DNA from 4 places in the Streptomyces sediminimaris genome. Region 1 is predicted to be linked to each of the others. Evidence: riboswitches for the same ligand, from Rfam matches in the RefSeq annotation. Region 1 holds a riboswitch; each other region holds the start of a gene.
What was found. Region 1 has a riboswitch for cyclic di-AMP ahead of ACJ9NR_RS16245 (transglycosylase family protein). Riboswitches for the same ligand answer to the same signal wherever they lie in the genome.

Region 1 (4,298 bases):
GGCCGCGACCAGCTCCTCGTAGTACTCCGTCATCTCGGCGGCCGAGCGCTCCTTGCCCTCGAAGAGGTACTTGCCGTCCTTGTAGAACTCGGAGGCGGCGACGTCGAGCGCGAGGGCGATCTGCTCGCCGGGGGCGTAGCCGGCCTCCTTGATCGCTTCCAGGATGAGGTCGAGGGCCTCGCGGTTGGAGCCGAGGTTCGGGGCGAAGCCGCCCTCGTCGCCGAGGCCGGTGGCCAGGCCCTTGCTCTTCAGTACCTTCTTGAGGGTGTGGTAGACCTCGGCGCCCCAGCGCAGGGCCTCGGAGAAGGACTCCGCGCCGATCGGGGCGATCATGAACTCCTGGATGTCCACGTTGGAGTCGGCGTGCGAGCCGCCGTTCAGGATGTTCATCATCGGCACCGGCAGCAGGTGCGCGTTCGGGCCGCCCAGGTAGCGGAAGAGGGGCAGGTCGGACGCCTCGGAGGCGGCGTGGGCGACGGCGAGGGAGACGCCGAGGATGGCGTTGGCGCCGAGCGAGCCCTTGTTGTCGGTGGCGTCCAGGTCGAACATCGCCTGGTCGATCAGGCGCTGCTCGGTGGCGTCGTAGCCGACCAGCTCCGGGCCGATCTGCTCGATCACGGCGAGGACGGCCTTCTCGACGCCCTTGCCCTGGTAGCGGCCCGGGTCGCCGTCGCGGAGCTCGATGGCCTCGAAGGCGCCCGTGGAGGCGCCGGACGGGACGGCGGCACGACCCGTGCTGCCGTCGTCGAGGCCGACCTCGACCTCGACCGTGGGGTTGCCTCGGGAGTCCAGGATTTCCCGGGCTACGACGACGTCGATGGACGGCACGAGCATCTCCTTCATGGATGTGACACGGCTACGGCAGTAGCGCGGTGGCTCTGCGAGACGAGCCTAACCGGCTCCGGCCGTTCAGCCACGCGGTCGCCCACCCCTTGAGCAGAACCGAGAGTAAATTGTTTCCGAACGGAACAAAAACCGGCACGGAAGCGCACGCTCGGGCGCGCGAAAAGCCCCGCCCCGGTGCGTACGGGGGAACACGCACCGGGGCGGGGAGCCCGTGGGGGACGGGGCGGCCCCTCACGCGCCCCCTTGCTGGAGGGCGCGACTGTCAGGGCACCGCGAGTCCGGCTACCGGCCCGCCGTCACGTCAGGGGCGCCTGCGGGCCCGCCGTCACGTCAGGGGCGACTGCCGGCCCGCTGTCACTTCAGGTGCAGCTGCTGGCCCGGGTAGATGAGGTCGGCGTTCTGGACGATGTTCTTGTTCAGCTTGAACAGCTTCGCCCAGCCACCGGCGACGTGGTGCCTCGCGGCGATCGAGCTGAGGGTGTCGCCCTTGACGACCTTGTACTCGCCATCGCCCTTCTTGACCTTCTTGCCGGTCGGGGTGGTGACGGTCTTCTGGCTCTTGTGCGGCTTCACGGCCGGACGCTCGGAGGAGCGGGAGGCGGCCTGCGAGCCGGTGGAGCGGGTGGTGGTGCTCGGCTTCGAGGCGGCGGCACCGTTGTAGGCGGCGCCGGACAGGCCCGTGCCGCAGACCGGCCAGGCACCCTTGCCCTGGGAGGCGAGGACCTTCTCGGCGACGGCGATCTGCTGGGCCTTGCTGGCCTGGTTGGCCTGCGGGGCGTAGGCGGTGCCGCCGTACGCGGCCCAGGTGGAGGCGGAGAACTGCAGGCCGCCGTAGTAGCCGTTGCCGGTGTTGATGGACCAGTTGCCACCCGACTCGCACTGGGCGACCGTGTCCCACTCGGAGGCGGTGGCGGCGGAGGCGTTGCCGGCCGCCATCAGCGGGGCGGCGATGGCGACACCGGTGATGCCGGCGAACGCGGCGACCCGGGTGGCCTTGGACGGACGACGGTGCTTGCCCTGGCCGGAAAACAGCATGGTTGATCCCCTCACCGACGCCTGCGAGGTGAGCTGTCGGGTTCGGGCCGGTTGAGTTGCCCGGTCGTGCCTCGCTCTCGCTCGGCACGGCTACACCCCTAGCCGCCACCGGCAACTTCCCGGTGGGGCACTTACCTTGGGTCCCCCGCTCCTGCCTACGGCGCTTGACGCGACGACTGTTCCCGTACGGCCGCTGGCAGGATTCGGCGTTGCGGCGGACGGGGCTCGTGTTGACGAGCGATGAAGACCGTAGACACGCCCTCCGCGGAAATTCAAAGACGATCAGGGCCTCTGAGACTCATCCCACACTTTCACCAAACCGGACATTCCCGAGCGAAGCGTGACGTGAACTCCCGCTGGTTTTGGCCCTATTCGTCACCGAGTCGCAGGGTCTGACCGGCCACGATGTGGTTCGGGTCGTCGCCGATGGCCTTCTTGTTCTCGTCATACAGCGCGCGCCACCCGCCGCTCACGTCACGGGAGTCCGCGATGGAGGCGAGGGTGTCGCCGGCGCGGACGGTGTAGCCGGCGTCCGCGTGGCCGTCGGCGGTCGTCTCGTCCGCGCTCGCGCCACGGTGGCGGCCGGTACCGAGCGCGCCATTGTCGGACGCGCCGCTGCCGGACGCGGCGCTGCCGGACGCGGCGGCGCCGAGCGCGCCGGTGTCGACGAGGCTCCAGGAACCCGCGGCCTGCCGAGCGTTGTCCGGGTCGTCCGTCTCCGCCGGGTTCGCGGCCGAGCCGCCGCCCTGTGAAGCACTCGGGCCGCGAGGGGACGGGGACGTGGAGGCGGAGGCGGACGGCGAGGCGGACGTCCCGGATTCGGCTGAGTTGTCCGCCTTGCCGGTGGAGGCAGGAGACGAGCTGCCGGAGGGGTCCGAGGACGGATCGGCGGACGGATCCGACGAAGAGGACCCGGAGCCCCCGGACGAGCCGCCCGAGGAGTTGGACAGGCCGAGGGAATTCGACAGGCCGAGGGAGCCGGAGGTCGCTCCGGAATCGGAGGAGCCCGACGAGCCCGACGAACCCGACGAGCCGCTGCCGCCGTCCAGCACGCCGGTGTCGATGTCGGCCGAGTCCGCGGCCTTGCTCAGCCCGGTGGTCAGCCCGCAGGTGTGGAAGGCACCCACGCCCTGGTCCTGGAGGATCTTCTGGGCGACGGCGATCTGCTGGTTGCGGCTGGCCAGGTCGGGCCGCGGGGCGTAGTCGAGACCCCCGTACCTCTCCCAGTCGTCCTGGCTCAACTGCAGGCCGCCGTACAGGCCGTTGCCGCTGTTCTGGCTCCAGGCCCCGTCGGTCTCGCACTGCGCCACCTTGTCCCACGTGGCGCCGTCGTCGGCGGCGCTCGCGGCGGAGGCGGCGAGGAGCGGGATGGCGATCGCGGAACCGGTCACCCCGGCGGCGACGATGATGGCGGGGGCCTGGCGGGGGCGACGGTGCCGACCGTTCCCGGAGAGCATGCGAGGGCCTTTCGGAGACAGCATTGACCGGCGCGGCGCATGGCGCTCCGCACACCGCGCTGGTGGGTGAAAGTATCGGCTGACGATCACTTGTCACAAGTTAATGCCGCGCAGATCACGTGAAGATCACATAGTTGAAGGCGTGTCATCTTTGACCTGTTCCGCACGGTCGGGCGATCAGCGGCCGGTGCCTATACGGTCGTTCCGTGACCGTCCCGAACGCCGCCCCCGAACTGTTCACGTGGGAATTCGCCTCCGATCCCTACCCGGCCTACGCCTGGCTGCGCGAGCATTCCCCCGTCCACTGGACGAGACTGCCCAGCGGGGTCGAGGCGTGGCTGGTCACGCGCTACGCCGACGCACGTCAGGCGCTCGCGGACGGGCGGCTGTCGAAGAACCCCGACCATCACGCCGAGGACGCGCAGGGCAAGAGCAGGACCGGCATCCCGGGCGAGCGCAGCGCCAATCTGATGACGCACCTGCTCAACCTCGATCCGCCGGACCACACCCGGCTGCGCCGTCTCGTGTCCAAGGCGTTCACGCCGCGCAGGGTGGCGGAATTCACGCCGCGGGTGCAGGAGTTGACGGACGGCCTGATCGACCGGTTCGCGCCACGCGGCGAGGCCGATCTGATCCACGAGTTCGCCTTCCCCCTCCCCATCCACGCCATCTGCGACCTCCTCGGCGTCCCGCGCGAGGACCAGGACGACTTCCGCGAGTGGGCGGGGATGATGATCCGGCACGGCGGGGGGCCGCGCGGCGGGGTCGCCCGCTCGGTGAAGAAGATCCGCGGTTATCTCGCCGAACTCATCCACCGCAAGCGCGGCGACCTCGGCGACGACCTGATCTCGGGCCTCATCCGCGCCTCGGACCACGGCGAGCATCTGACCGAGAACGAGGCCGCCGCGATGTGCTTCGTGCTCCTCTTCGCCGGTTTCGAGACCACCATCAACCTCATCG
Region 2 (4,298 bases), 1.7 Mb from region 1:
GGGCGCGGTCCGCGTGACGGCTGCCGCCTCGATTCTCCGAGGGGCAGGCCGGTGTCGGATCCGCGAAGGGCAGGGCGGTGCCGGACGCCCCATGCGCCCCTGTTTAAGCTCCAGCCCCATGGACGTACTCATCCATCTCTTCGTCGCCCTGCACATCATCGGCATCGCCGCGCTGCTGGGTGGCTTCCTCACCCAGATGAAGGCGATGGGGCAGGGCACGGCCCGCTTCGTCCCCGGCATGCTGCACGGGGCGCTGACGATGCTGGTCACCGGAGCGGTGCTGGTCGGCCTCAACCAGGCCGACGATCATCACGTCAACAACGTCAAGATCGGTATCAAGCTGGCCCTGCTGGTCGTGATCCTCGGCCTGGTCTACGTGAAGCGGGACGACGAGCAGGTGGACAAGGGCCTGTTCGGGCTCGTGGGCCTGCTCACCACGGCGAACATCTTCATCGCGGTGCTGTGGACCTGAGGCCGGCGCGGGCGTCCGCCACGGCCCCCGCGGCGACGGCCGCCCACACCGCCACCGCGATCCAGAGCAGCACCTGCCCGGGTCCCCTCAGCCACGGGGCACCGAGGGAGGTGGTGGCGGACAGCACCGCCACCGCCGTCATCCCCAGCGGGAACACGGTCGACCAGCGGCGCGCGTCGTAGCGCAGCCGGGGCCGGGCCGCCTCGGCGACGAGGAGTACGGCGTACCAGGCCAGGTCGAGCACGAGCAGGGCGGCGGTGACCGTGCGCAGGACGCCGCGGTCGTCGTCGTTCCACAGGTACAGGCGCGCGCTGTCAGCGGCGAGGAGTTTCGATCCGGCGAGCGCCGAGATGGCGAGCGCGCCGCCCGCCACCCAGTGGTCGCCCTGCCCCTCGGCCACCTGCCGCAGCTCGAAACGGGACAGCGCGAAGCCGTAGAGGACGAGGCCGAGCCCGAACAGCACGAGGGCGGCGTGCGCGAGCCACGCGGTCGCCCCGGCCCCGGCGAGCGTGGCGCCGAGCACCGCGAGCCCCTGCGTGGCCACGCAGCACAGGAACACCGAACCCGGCATACGGCGCCGGCAGTTCCGTACGACCTCGACGATCAGCACCGGCCACAGCACGGCCGCCGACGCGAGCAGGGCCTCGGCCAGGACCGGCCGGCCGAGGAGGCTGAACCGGGTGCCGAGCACGGTGGTCGCCGCGACGGCGGTCAGCGACGGCGGCTGCCGCGCGTCCGCCCACCACCGCTCCCGGCCCCGCACCAGACTCATGCCGAAGTTCGCCGCCAGCCCCGCCCAGACGGCGCTCGCCAGGACCAGGGTGATCCACGACAGCACCTCCTGCCCCGTCATACGCAGGCCGACCGACACGATGCCGGTCGCCATCACGGCGGCTCCGGCCGCCGGGGGGCGCCGCGCCCACCAGGCGCGGAAGGAGCTGGGGCCGGACATGGGCTCGATGCTAAGCGCTCCACCGCTCAGTGCCGCGGCACAGGCACGGCACGGGCGCGGCACCGGCGCGGCAGCACATACGAGGTACTTCGCGGCGGGCGGGGAGCGCCCCGCACCTGCCTCATCAGGCCGGGCGCACCACGCTGTGGATGATCGACGAACCGGCGTAGTAGATCGACTCCTCGCGGACGTACGCGCCCGGCTTCGGCGCGTGGATCATCATGCCGTTGCCGATGTAGATGCCGACGTGGCTGATGTCGTCGTAGAAGAAGATCAGGTCGCCCGGCTGGGCGTCGGCGAGGGAGACCGTGGTGCCCGCGTCGACCTGGTCATAGGTGGTGCGCGGCAGGCTGACACCGGCGGCCTTCCAGGCGGCCTGGGTGAGGCCGGAGCAGTCGTAGGAGTCGGGGCCGGTGGCACCCCAGACGTACGGCTTGCCGATCTGCGCGCGGGCGAAGGCGAGCGCCTTCGCCGCCTTGGTGGCGTACGCGGAGTCGCCGGTGGAGGTGGAACCCGAGTCGGTGGAAGAGCCGGCGGTGGAGCCGGACGAGGAACTGCTCGCCGCCGCGGCCTCCTCCTTGGCCTTCTGCGCGGCGGCCTGCTGCCTGGCCAGCTCAGCAGCCTTGCGCGCGGCCTCCTCCTCCTTCTTCCGCTGGATCGCCGCGAGCCGCGCCTTCTCCTCGGCGGTCAGCTTCGACAGCAGCTCGCGCGCGTCGGAGAGCTTCTTCTGCACGGTGGCCTTGGCCGTCCGCAGGTCGCTCTGCGTGTCAGTGAGCGTCCGGAGGTCCTTGGACGCCTCCTGGCGCTTCTTCATCGTCGCGGACTGCTCGGTGAAGTAGTCGTCCACCGCGGACTTCTGCCGGGCGGTCAGCCGGCCCATCAGCTGCGTCTGGTCGAAGTAGTCCTGCGGGGAGTCGGCGAGCAGGAAGGTCGCCGTGTCGGGTGCGGCGGCGCCGGTGCGGTACTGGGCCGCGGCGAAGGTGCCGAGCCGCTCCCGCTCCTCGTTGAGCTTCTGGGCGCGCTTGGCGACGTCGTCGAGGAGGGTGTCGACGCGCTTGCGCTGCGTCGTGGTCTTCTCCTTGGCCGCGTTGTACTTCTCGGTGGCCGATTCCGCCTGGCGGTAGAGGTCGTCGACCTTCTTCTCGACTTCCTCGAGGCTCGGCCTGCCGTCGGTCACGGGGGCGGCGTTGGCCGACTGGGAGAGCAGGGCCACGGAGGTGAGGGCGGCCGTGGCGAGAGCGGGGGTGCGTATGCCTGTGACGCGCGAGGCTGAGGGGCGCGACTTGCGGTGCGACGCCAAGGGAGGCGACTCCTTCCACGTTCCGCCTACCGGGTTAGCTGTCGGGTTCGGGCGGGTGGTTCGGAAGGCTTGCCCTACGGTCCGCTCCCGTGCGGGGTCGGACCGATTCACCCCGGGAACGGTGGGTCCCCGGCTCCGGGCGCGCGGTGGCGCACCGGACTCGGCGGAGGCCGCGCGGCCCGGCGACGTTCGCCGGTGGGGGTCGTACGGCCCGCCCGGAACCGTAGCCAACTCGTGTGGCCGCTGTGAAGGTTGATGTTCGATATGCCCGATACATTTTCGTGACCTTTGGTCAAGGCGCCGAGCGGTGCGGTCGGGCGTGGTGCGGTCTGCGTGGATTCGCGGCTGTTCGGTCACCACGGTTGGGGTCGGGGCTGGGCCCTCGTGGCGCTGGGGCTGAGGCCGGGGCTGGGCCCTCGTGGCGCTGGGGCTGAGGCCGGGGCTGGGCCCTCGTGGCGCTGGGGCTGAGGCCGGGGCTGGGCCCTCGTTGCGCTGGGGCCGGGATCGGGGCCGGGTCTGGTCCTCGTGACGAGAGGCTGGGGCCCGGTCTGGGGTTCGTGACGCCGGAGCCGGAGCCGGAGCCGGAGCCAGAGCCGGGGTCGGGGCCGGAGCCGGGGCCTCGTGACGAGGAGGGACGCCCCCGTTTCGGCGAAGTTCGCGGGGCGGCGGCGGGCTGTCAGTGCGGCGCCCTAGACTCGGAGGGCGATGAGCAGCCTCTTTGACGACAGCTTCCTGGCGGACCTCCAGGCCCCTCGCGGGCACGAGGAGGGGCCCCCGCCGCCGCCCGAGGACGATCACGGACCGGAGCCGGTTCCGGACGATCTGTTCGGTGGGAAGTTCGACGTGCCGCCGGACCGGGACACCCACTACCGTGACGGCGCCCCGCGCCCGGTGCTCGACCCGGCCGCCCTGCTGGACGGGCTGAACGAGAACCAGCGCGCGGCCGTCGTCCACTCCGGCACCCCGCTGCTCATCGTGGCAGGCGCCGGCTCGGGCAAGACCCGTGTGCTCACCCACCGCATCGCCCACCTGCTCGCCGAGCGGCACGTCCACCCGGGCCAGATCCTCGCGATCACCTTCACCAACAAGGCCGCGGGTGAGATGAGGGAGCGCGTCGAGCAGCTCGTCGGCCCGCGCGCGAACGCGATGTGGGTGATGACCTTCCACAGCGCGTGCGTGCGCATCCTGCGCCGGGAGTCGAAGAAGCTCGGCTTCACGTCGTCGTTCTCGATCTACGACGCCGCCGACTCCAAGCGCCTGATGGCCCTGGTCTGCCGCGACCTGGACCTCGACCCCAAGCGGTATCCGCCGAAGTCCTTCAGCGCCAAGATCAGCAACCTGAAGAACGAGCTGATCGACGAGGAGGACTTCGCGGGCCAGGCCGCCGACGGCTTCGAGAAGACCCTCGCGCAGGCCTACGCCATGTACCAGTCACGGCTGCGCGAGGCGAACGCCCTCGACTTCGACGACCTGATCATGACGACCGTCAACCTGCTGCGCGCCTTCCCGGACGTCGCCGAGCACTACCGCCGCCGCTTCCGGCACGTCCTGGTCGACGAGTACCAGGACACCAA
Region 3 (4,298 bases), 3.5 Mb from region 1:
TCTACGGCTGCGCGCTCGGCTGGTCGGGCTCGTGGCGGATCGCGGTGGCGCAGCTGCCCGACGCACGCGTGCAGATCACCGGCGGCTCGGGATACGACGACTCCGGGCTGCTGCGCCTGGAGGCGGGGCAGTCCTGGACCACGCCCGTCTTCGCGGGCCTGTGGAGCGAGGGCGGCTTCGGCGGGGCGAGCCGTGCCTGGCACGCCTACCAGCGCGCGTACGTGATCCCGGACGCGCAGCGGGACCGGCCGGTGCTGTTCAACTCCTGGGAGGCCACGGAGTTCGACATCTCCGAGGAGCAGCAGTCGGTGCTCGCCCGGCGGGCCGCCGCGATCGGCGTCGAGCTGTTCGTCGTCGACGACGGCTGGTTCGGCCGGCGCACCAGCGACCGGGCCGGGCTCGGCGACTGGTCGCCCAACCCGGACCGCTTCCCGAAGGGGCTCAGGCCCCTCGCGGAGTACGTGCACGCCCTCGGCATGCAGTTCGGCATCTGGGTGGAGCCCGAGATGGTCAACCCGGACAGCGACCTCTACCGCGAGCATCCGGACTGGGTCCAGTTCCAGCCGGGACGAAAGCGGACGGAGTTCCGCAATCAGCTCGTACTGAACCTGGCCCGCGAGGATGTCCAGGACCACCTGTGGCAGCAGCTCGACGCGCTGCTGTCCAGCGCCCCGATCGACTACGTGAAGTGGGACTTCAACCGCTGCTTCACCGATGCGGGCTGGCCCGGCGAGCCCTACCCGCAGCGGCTGTGGACCGACCATGTCCACGCCCTGTACGGCCTGTTGGACCGGCTGCGCGCGGCCCACCCGGGTGTCGCCTTCGAGTCGTGCTCGGGCGGCGGCGGCCGGATCGACCTCGGGATCATGGGCCGTACGGACCAGGTGTGGACCTCCGACAACACCGACCCGCTCGACCGGCTCGCCATCCAGCACGGCTTCAGCCAGATCCACCCCGCGCGCGTGATGGCGGCCTGGGTCACCGACAGCCCCAACACCCAGCTCAACGGCCGCGTCAGCTCGCTGCGCTTCCGGTTCGTCAGCTCCATGGCCGGAGTGCTCGGCGTCGGCGGCGACCTCACCCGCTGGAGCGAGGAGGAGCTGGCCGAGGCGGGGGAGTGGGTGGCCCTCTACAAGGAGATCCGCCCCCTGGTGCAGCAGGGGGACCTCTACCGGCTGCGGCCGCCCGCGGGCGGGCTGAGCGCGGTGCAGTACGTACGCGGGGACGAGGCGGTCGTCCTGGCCTGGCTGCAGGCGCAGAGCCACGGCGAACCCGTGCCCGCGCTGCGGCTCAGGGGTCTCGATCCGGCCGCTTCGTACGAATGCCTTGAAACGGGTGAAATCCACAGAGGTGCCGTACTGCTCCACCACGGACTGCGCACCGGGCTGCGCGGCGATCTCGACGCGGCCGTCGTCCGTCTGCGCCGCGTGTGAGCGGTGTGTCCGTATTGGTCTTTTCGCTCCAACTCGCTCGTAAATAGGGCCTCCTGGCGGCGCGGTGCGTGAGGAGCGTCATATCCGTGACCGAACGTGGTCCGTCATGTTCACGTAATGGACGCGCCGGACAAGGGAATTCGCCTGCGAAGACAGCCTTCGAATAACGCTGGGTCACCACGGTTTCCCCTCAAGGATCAACAGAATCGCTTTCACGGGGAACCGTCACTTGTCCCTTTGCGTCCTCGTCGCCTACGTTCACCACCGATCCGGACGGACGCCCAATCCTGCCGCCGTCCGGTGCCCGCACAACTCACCCGTGAACGGCAGGAGCGGGGGACCCACAGGAATCACCGCCTGTTCCGGTCTCCGGAACGGCTAGGGGTAAAGCCGCGTCGAACGCGCGGCCGGGCATCTCCAGCCCGCACCCGACAGCTCACCTCGTAGGCGCCGGAGAGGAATTCGTCATGCCCGCGAAGGGTAAGCACCGCCGTCCGAAGTCCCTGCGCTTCACCCGCACCATGGCCGTCGCCGGAACCGGTGGCGCCGCGCTCGCACTCCCGCTGATGGGGGCCACCGGCGCCCACGCCGCCACCGCGGACTCCGTTTCCCAGTCGGTTTCCCAAAAGGCCGTCCAGTCCCTTCCGAGCGCCGGGAAAAAGGCCACGGAGAAGAAGAATGCCGTGGCCGGCAACGGCGTTCGCACCTATTCGGTGCGCGCCGGTGACTGTCTCTCGAAGATCGCCGGCGAGCAGCATGTGGACGGCGGCTGGAAGAAGCTCTACTCGGACAACCGCCGGGCCGTCGGTGACGACCCGTCGTTGATCCACCCCGGCCTGAAGCTCACGCTCGGCAAGAAGGCCGCGCCGAGCGCCGCCCGGTCCTCCACGGCTCCGAAGGCCTCCGCCAAGAAGCCGTCCGCCAAGAAGCCGGCCGGCAGGAAGACCACCGCCACGCAGGCGTCCGAGACCACCGGCAGCGGCTTCACCCTCCCGGTGAACAGCTCCGCCATCGGCACCGGCTACAAGGTGGCCGGCAGCATGTGGTCCAGCGGCTACCACACCGGCGTCGACTTCGTGGTCCCGACCGGCACCACCGTCAGGGCGGTCGGCACCGGCACGGTGGTCTCCGCCGGGTGGGGCGGCGCGTACGGCAACCAGGTCGTCATCAGGCTCGCCGACGGCCACTACGCCCAGTACGGCCACCTGTCCCGGATATCCGTCTCGGCCGGCCAGGCCGTGACCGCCGGCCAGCAGCTAGGCCTCTCCGGTGCGACCGGCAACGTGACCGGCCCGCACCTGCACTTCGAGATCCGCACCACGCCGTACTACGGCTCCGACGTGGACCCGGTCGCCTACCTCCGCTCGAAGGGCGTCACCGTCGGCTGACCCCCCCTGCCACCTCTCCTGACACGCTGCCGAAGGCCGGACCTCGATCCCCGGGTCCGGCCTTCGGTATGTCCGCGCACGGACTCCGCGCACAGACAGGGCAGTTGAGAAGGCAACAGTGCGGTCCGGACGGTTATTCCGAGCTTGGCGAACACTTTAGAAGTGTCTTATCTCACCGCCCGTCAAGCCCTTCCGGCGCTTTCTTACGGTCGCGTAGGTCACATTCAAAGGTGGATCATCGGTCGACGTGGCAGACGATTCGAAGAGTGACAGCAGAGCAGTGATCGGGTCGTACGTCGCGGTGGGGGACAGCTTCACCGAGGGCGTCGGCGATCCCGGCCCCGACGGGGCGTACGTCGGCTGGGCCGACCGTTTCGCCGTGCTCCTCGCGGACCGGCGGCCCGAGGGCGACTTCGGCTACACGAACCTGGCGGTGCGCGGGAAGCTGCTCGACCAGATCGTGGCGGACCAGGTGCCGCAGGCGATCGCCCTCGAGCCGGACCTGGTCTCCTTCTGCGCGGGCGGCAACGACATCATCCGGCCGGGCACCGACCCCGACGAGGTCGCCGAGCGTTTCGAGCGGGCCGTCGCCCGGCTCACCGAGGCCGCGGGAACGGTCATGGTGACGACCGGGTTCGACACCCGCGGCGTTCCCGTGCTCCAGCGCCTGCGCGGCAAGATCGCCACCTACAACGGTCATGTCCGGGCCATCGCGGACCGCTACGGCTGCCCGGTGCTCGACCTGTGGTCCCTCAAGACCGTGCAGGACCGCCGGGCCTGGGACGGCGACCGGCTCCACCTCTCACCCGAAGGGCACACGCGCGTCGCGCTGCGCGCCGGGCAGGTCCTCGGTCTCGACATCCCGGCCGACCCGGACCAGCCCTGGCCGCCGCTGCCGCCGCGCGGCGCCCTGGAGATCCGCCGGGACGACGTGCAGTGGGCGCGCGAGTACCTGGTGCCCTGGATCGGCCGGCGGCTGCGCGGCGAGTCCTCCGGCGATCACGTGACGGCGAAGGGCACGCTGTCCCCGGACGACATCAGGATGCGGATCTCCTCGGTCGCCTGAGGCCTCCGGGTCCGCCGGACGTGGGCCCCCGCCCCGGGCGGGGGCTCAGTGCCCGGACGCCGTCAACGCCGCCCGCTCCATGCCCAGTTCACGTGCCAGCGCGTCGTCCACCCACTCCTGCGCCCGCGCGCGGGAGATCGCGCCGCCGTACGACGTCATCTGCACGGCGAGCCCGTCGAGCAGGGCCGTCAGGCGCAGGGCCGCGCCGTGCGGGTCCGGGCAGCGGAACTCGCCCCCGGCCGCCCCTTCGGCGATCACCTCGGCGAGCGCCGCCTTCCACTGCTTGTCCAGGTCGCGCGTGACCTCCCGCAGCGCCGGCTCGCGCAGCGCCGCCGCCCAGCCCTCGATCCACAGCCGCCAGCCCTTGGCCTGGCCCGTCGGCGCGTACCAGCGCACCGCCGAGCGCAGCCG
Region 4 (4,298 bases), 2.5 Mb from region 1:
TCGGGCTCGCCGACCAGGCGGAACCGGCGGCCCGGCGCGCGGTGAGGGGCTCCCTGCCGGACCCCGCCGCATAGTGCCGGGCGAACGGGTACCCCGCGCGCAGCAGGCCCAGATCCTCCTCCGCGAGCCCGTCGAACACCGTGGCCAGGGCCGGCGGCATGCCCACCGTGCCCTCGCTCTCGCTCCAGTCGTCGAGCTTGTAGACCAGGGTCTCGCCGCCGCACACGCCCGGCAGCGCGCTCGCCAGCAGCGGCCAGAGCCGCTCGGGCTCGCTCTCGTTGAGCGCGGCGACGGCCACCGACAGCATGCGCTCGTGTGCCGAGCCCCGCGCCTGTCCCACGTTCTCTCCGCTCGTCCGCCGCGTACGCAGTTCTGCCCATACCGGCGATACCCCACGCCGTCCGAGACTTCAACCGGGCCGCCGCGATGATCTCGGGCCCGATCACCGTGCGGGCCGCCGGAGCGGGGGGCCGGCGGCCCGCAGCACGCCTTACGCGGGGCGCACGGCGATCCGTACGGCCGCCTCACCGGCGTTGTGGATCGACTCCTCACGGATGACCGAGCCGGGACCGGGCGCGTGGACCATCATGCCGTTGCCCGTGTACAGCCCGACATGGCTGAAGTTGTCGTGGAAGAAGATCAGGTCGCCGGGGCGGGACTCGGCGAGCGGGATCACCGTGCCGGTGCCCGCTTGCTCGGAGGTGCTGCGCGGCAGTGCGACCCCGGCGGCCTTCCACGCCGCCTGGGTGAGACCCGCGTTGTCGTACGACTCCGGCCCGACCGCACCCCACAGACACGGCCTGCCGATCTGCGCGCGGGCGAAGGCGACGGCCCGGTCGGCCTGGGTTCCGACGGGCGCCTCGACGGCCGGGACGCCGGTGTCGAGGACGCTCGGCTGCCGCGCGCCCCAGTGGCCGAGGGCGGGTACGCCCGTGTCGAGGCCGCTCGGCTGCCGCATGCGCCAGTCCTCGACGGCCGGCACCCCTGTGTCCAGGACACTGGGCTCCCGCAGCCGCATCCGCCACGCCTCCTCGGCCGCGGACACACCCGTCTCGGCGACGCCCGGCTGCCGCGCGCCCCAGTTCCCGGCGTCGGAGGCGCCGGTGTCGAGCAGGGCCGGCTGCCGCGTGCGCCAGTCCTCACCGGCGGGGATCGCGGTGCCGGGGAGGTCCGGCTGCTGCGCGCCCCAGTTCCCGGCGGCGGGTGCGCCGGTGTCGAGCAGGGCCGGCTGCCGCGTGCGCCAGTCCTCACCGGCGGGGATCGCGGTGCCGGGGACGTCCGGCTGCTGCGCGCCCCAGTGGCCGAGGGCGGGTACGCCCGTGTCGAGGACGCTCGGCTGCCGCAGCCGCCACGCCTCCTCCGCCGCGCGCTGGGACTGCTCCGCCGGGGGCTGCCACGTGGTGAGGGCCTGGGGCTGGGCGGCCGCGAGCGGGGCCGCGGACGTCTGCCGGGCGGTGTGCCGGTACAGCAGGTCGCTGGCCGCCGCGATCTTGCGCTGGTTCTCCTGCTTGGAGCGGCGCAGCACCACCTGCCCGGGCTCCGGCGCCTCCGCGGGCGGGGCCGCGGTCTGCTGACGCTGGGCCGGCACAGCGGGCAGCGCGGCCGTCGGGCCGGCCGTCAGCTCCGCCGCGGGACGCTGCCGGGTCCCTCCGGCAGGAAGTTCGAGGGCGGGCCGGGCGGCCGCCTCCAGCTCACGGGCGGCGCCGTGGCCCGCCGTCCCGGAGGCCCGTTCCGGCCCCTTCGGACGGGCCGCGGTGCGCTGGGCCGGCAGCCGGTCGGCGGGGAGGATCGCCGGGGCCGTCGGGCCCAGGGACGAACGCGCCCCCTGGAACCACTGCCGGGCGAGGTTGTCCAGATCGGGGTCCGAGGTCCGGCCCCCGCCTCCCGGGGCCCGGCCCCGGGAGGCGGACTGCGCCCGGGTGATGTTGTGCAGGCCGGTGTCGCTCTCGGCCCGGTCGTACAGGCTGCTCACCCGCTGCCGGACGTCCTCGCTGCTCGGGGCCGCGTCCACCGCCGTCGCGGCGGCGTCGGCCGTCTGTGAGAACAGGGCCACCGAGGTGAGGGCAGCGGTGGCGAGAGCGGAGTTGCGCATTCCGGGAAGGCCGGAGCCTTGGGAGCGCGACGATCGTTCCGGCGCCATGGGAGCCGTACTCCTTCCGTGCTCCGCCTACCGAGTCAGCTGTCGGGTTCGGGCGGTCGATCCGGAAGGCATGCCCTACGGCCCTTGCCCGGACGGGCGGTCGGGCCGATTCACCCCATCGTTCGGTCGGGTCCCCGGCTCCGGCTGCCACGGGGGCGCACCGGACTCGGCGGAGGCCGCACGTCCCGGCGGGGCGCCGGAAGAACTCGTGCGGCCTGCCGCCAAACTAGCCAACTTGTGCGGCTCGTGTGAAGGTTGAGGGGCGGAATGTCCGATACGCTTCTGTGACCTTCGTCGTGACGTCCCGTCAGGTGCCGGGCGCCCGTACACAGCGGCTCCGGACGGCGACCGACCGTCGCCGGCGGACCGGCGGGCGGGCACGGGGCCGGGCGGTGGGCCGGGCGGTGGGCGGTGGTCAGGAGCGGCCGGACCCGCTCCGCGCCGCGCGCTCCGCGTTCCGCTGCTTGATCCGGGCCGCCTCCTTGCGGACCTCGGCCTGGGTCGCGCGCTCCCTCAGCAGCCACTCGGGCTGCTCCTGCTTCAGGGCCTCGATCTGCTCGGTGGTGAGCGCCTCGGTGACGCCGCCGCGCGCGAGGCCCGCGATGGAGACGCCCAGCTTCGCCGCGACCACCGGACGGGGGTGCGGACCGTCGGCCCGCAGCTCGCGCAGCCACGCGGGCGGATCGGCCTGCAACCGGTCGAGCTCGGCCCGCGAGACGGCACCCTCCCGGAACTCGGCGGGGGTGGCCTCGAGGTACACACCCAGCTTCTTCGCCGCGGTCGCGGGCTTCATCGTCTGGGTGCTCTGGTGCGACGTCATGGGGTCAGGGTATCGAGCGGACACGACGGCCCCGACCGGGGCCGCCGGCCCGGGACCGGTCACGGCCGGTGACCCGGCACCGCCCCGGGCCGGTAGCCTTGCGGCGTGACAGGCTCGCAGGCATCTCCCACGTTCCGGCTCGCGTACGTCCCGGGGGCGACGCCCGCGAAGTGGGTGCGGATCTGGAACGAGCGCCTGCCCGGCGTCCCGCTGGCCCTCCTCGCCGTACCGGCCGCCGAGGCGCCCGGCCTGCTGCGTGCCGGCGGCGCCGACGCCGGACTCCTGCGGCTGCCGGTCGACCGTACGTACTTCAGCGCCATCCCGCTCTACACGGAGACGACGGTCGTCGTGATCCCCAGGGATCACGTGATCACAGCGGTGGACGAGGTGAGCGTGGACGACCTCGCCGAAGAGGTCCTCCTCCACCCGCTGGACGACGTCCTCGGCTGGGACCGGCCGCCGGGCCGGCCCGCCGTCGAGCGTCCCGCCACCACGGAGGACGCCGTCGAACTCGTCGCGGCCGGAGTGGGCCTGCTGGTGGTCCCGCAGTCGCTGGCGCGCCTGCACCACCGCAGGGACCTGGTGTACCGGCCGGTCGTGGACGCTCCTCAGTCGAGTGTCGCCCTGGCGTGGCCCGAGGAGGCGACGACGGACCTGGTCGAGGACTTCATCGGCATCGTCCGCGGGCGCACGGTCAACAGCTCCCGGGGCCGCAAGGCCGCGGCGCCGGAGCCGAAGGGCAGGACCGGCGCGCGGGCCGGTGACAGGCGCGCTTCCACCGGCGCGAAAACGACGGCGCGCAACCTCGGGGGCAAATCCGACGTCTCCAAGGGCGCCAAGCGCAGGAAGCCCCGCCGCCGGGCGTAGCCCTCGGGCGGGGTGGCGTGGCCCCTGTGCTGTACGGGTCACCTTCACCCTCTCAGGGGGAGTCTTGCTTCGCATGGGGGAGCGCCGTGAGAGCGGCACCGAGGAGGAGCCGCTCAGCGACGAGCCGCTTGCCGGTGAGCCGCTCACCGATCAGCCGTACGCCGACGGGCCTCGCGCGGACGAGCCGCACGCCGACGCACCGCGCGCCGACGGACCACCGGCCGCTCCGCCCGGCCGCCGGGGACGTGAGCGGTTGCGCGCCGCCCTGTGGCGGTCGGCGTCCTTCGTCGGGCGCACGGTGCGCGGCGAGTGGTACGGCATCGTGGTCGATCCGGTGCGGCAGCTCGTGCGGCGCGGGCTGTCCGGGCTGACGCTGGCGTTCGTGGCCGCCTTCGGCGTGATCTTCTTCCACGCGCTGGCGCAGCGGCCCACGGGTGCGGTGGTGGTCCGCGTCCTCGGCGGTGTCAACGC

Region 2: linked by a shared signal. The riboswitch ahead of ACJ9NR_RS24270 (C40 family peptidase) and the one ahead of ACJ9NR_RS16245 (transglycosylase family protein) in region 1 are both predicted to bind cyclic di-AMP.
Region 3: linked by a shared signal. The riboswitch ahead of ACJ9NR_RS32285 (M23 family metallopeptidase) and the one ahead of ACJ9NR_RS16245 (transglycosylase family protein) in region 1 are both predicted to bind cyclic di-AMP.
Region 4: linked by a shared signal. The riboswitch ahead of ACJ9NR_RS04835 (C40 family peptidase) and the one ahead of ACJ9NR_RS16245 (transglycosylase family protein) in region 1 are both predicted to bind cyclic di-AMP.

The regions. Positions count from the first base shown of each region.
Region 1 is NZ_JBJWOT010000001.1:3,522,634-3,526,931, forward strand. Features, by position in the region: gene eno (phosphopyruvate hydratase) at 1-828, opposite strand, end outside; gene ACJ9NR_RS16245 (transglycosylase family protein) at 1,201-1,881, opposite strand; cyclic di-AMP (ydaO/yuaA leader) riboswitch at 1,885-2,054, opposite strand; gene ACJ9NR_RS16250 (transglycosylase family protein) at 2,250-3,338, opposite strand; gene ACJ9NR_RS16255 (cytochrome P450 family protein) at 3,545-4,298, shown strand, end outside.
Region 2 is NZ_JBJWOT010000001.1:5,186,578-5,190,875, forward strand. Features, by position in the region: gene ACJ9NR_RS24260 (hypothetical protein) at 119-472, shown strand; gene ACJ9NR_RS24265 (tellurite resistance/C4-dicarboxylate transporter family protein) at 450-1,424, opposite strand; gene ACJ9NR_RS24270 (C40 family peptidase) at 1,549-2,724, opposite strand; cyclic di-AMP (ydaO/yuaA leader) riboswitch at 2,733-2,900, opposite strand; gene pcrA (DNA helicase PcrA) at 3,430-4,298, shown strand, end outside.
Region 3 is NZ_JBJWOT010000001.1:7,051,924-7,056,221, forward strand. Features, by position in the region: gene ACJ9NR_RS32280 (alpha-galactosidase) at 1-1,433, shown strand, start outside; cyclic di-AMP (ydaO/yuaA leader) riboswitch at 1,729-1,896, shown strand; gene ACJ9NR_RS32285 (M23 family metallopeptidase) at 1,901-2,821, shown strand; gene ACJ9NR_RS32290 (SGNH/GDSL hydrolase family protein) at 3,102-3,887, shown strand; gene ACJ9NR_RS32295 (TetR/AcrR family transcriptional regulator) at 3,933-4,298, opposite strand, start outside.
Region 4 is NZ_JBJWOT010000001.1:1,043,180-1,047,477, reverse strand. Features, by position in the region: gene ACJ9NR_RS04840 (helix-turn-helix transcriptional regulator) at 1-307, opposite strand, end outside; gene ACJ9NR_RS04835 (C40 family peptidase) at 491-2,140, opposite strand; cyclic di-AMP (ydaO/yuaA leader) riboswitch at 2,149-2,322, opposite strand; gene ACJ9NR_RS04830 (DUF5997 family protein) at 2,556-2,960, opposite strand; gene ACJ9NR_RS04825 (LysR family substrate-binding domain-containing protein) at 3,066-3,827, shown strand; gene ACJ9NR_RS04820 (hypothetical protein) at 4,081-4,298, shown strand, end outside.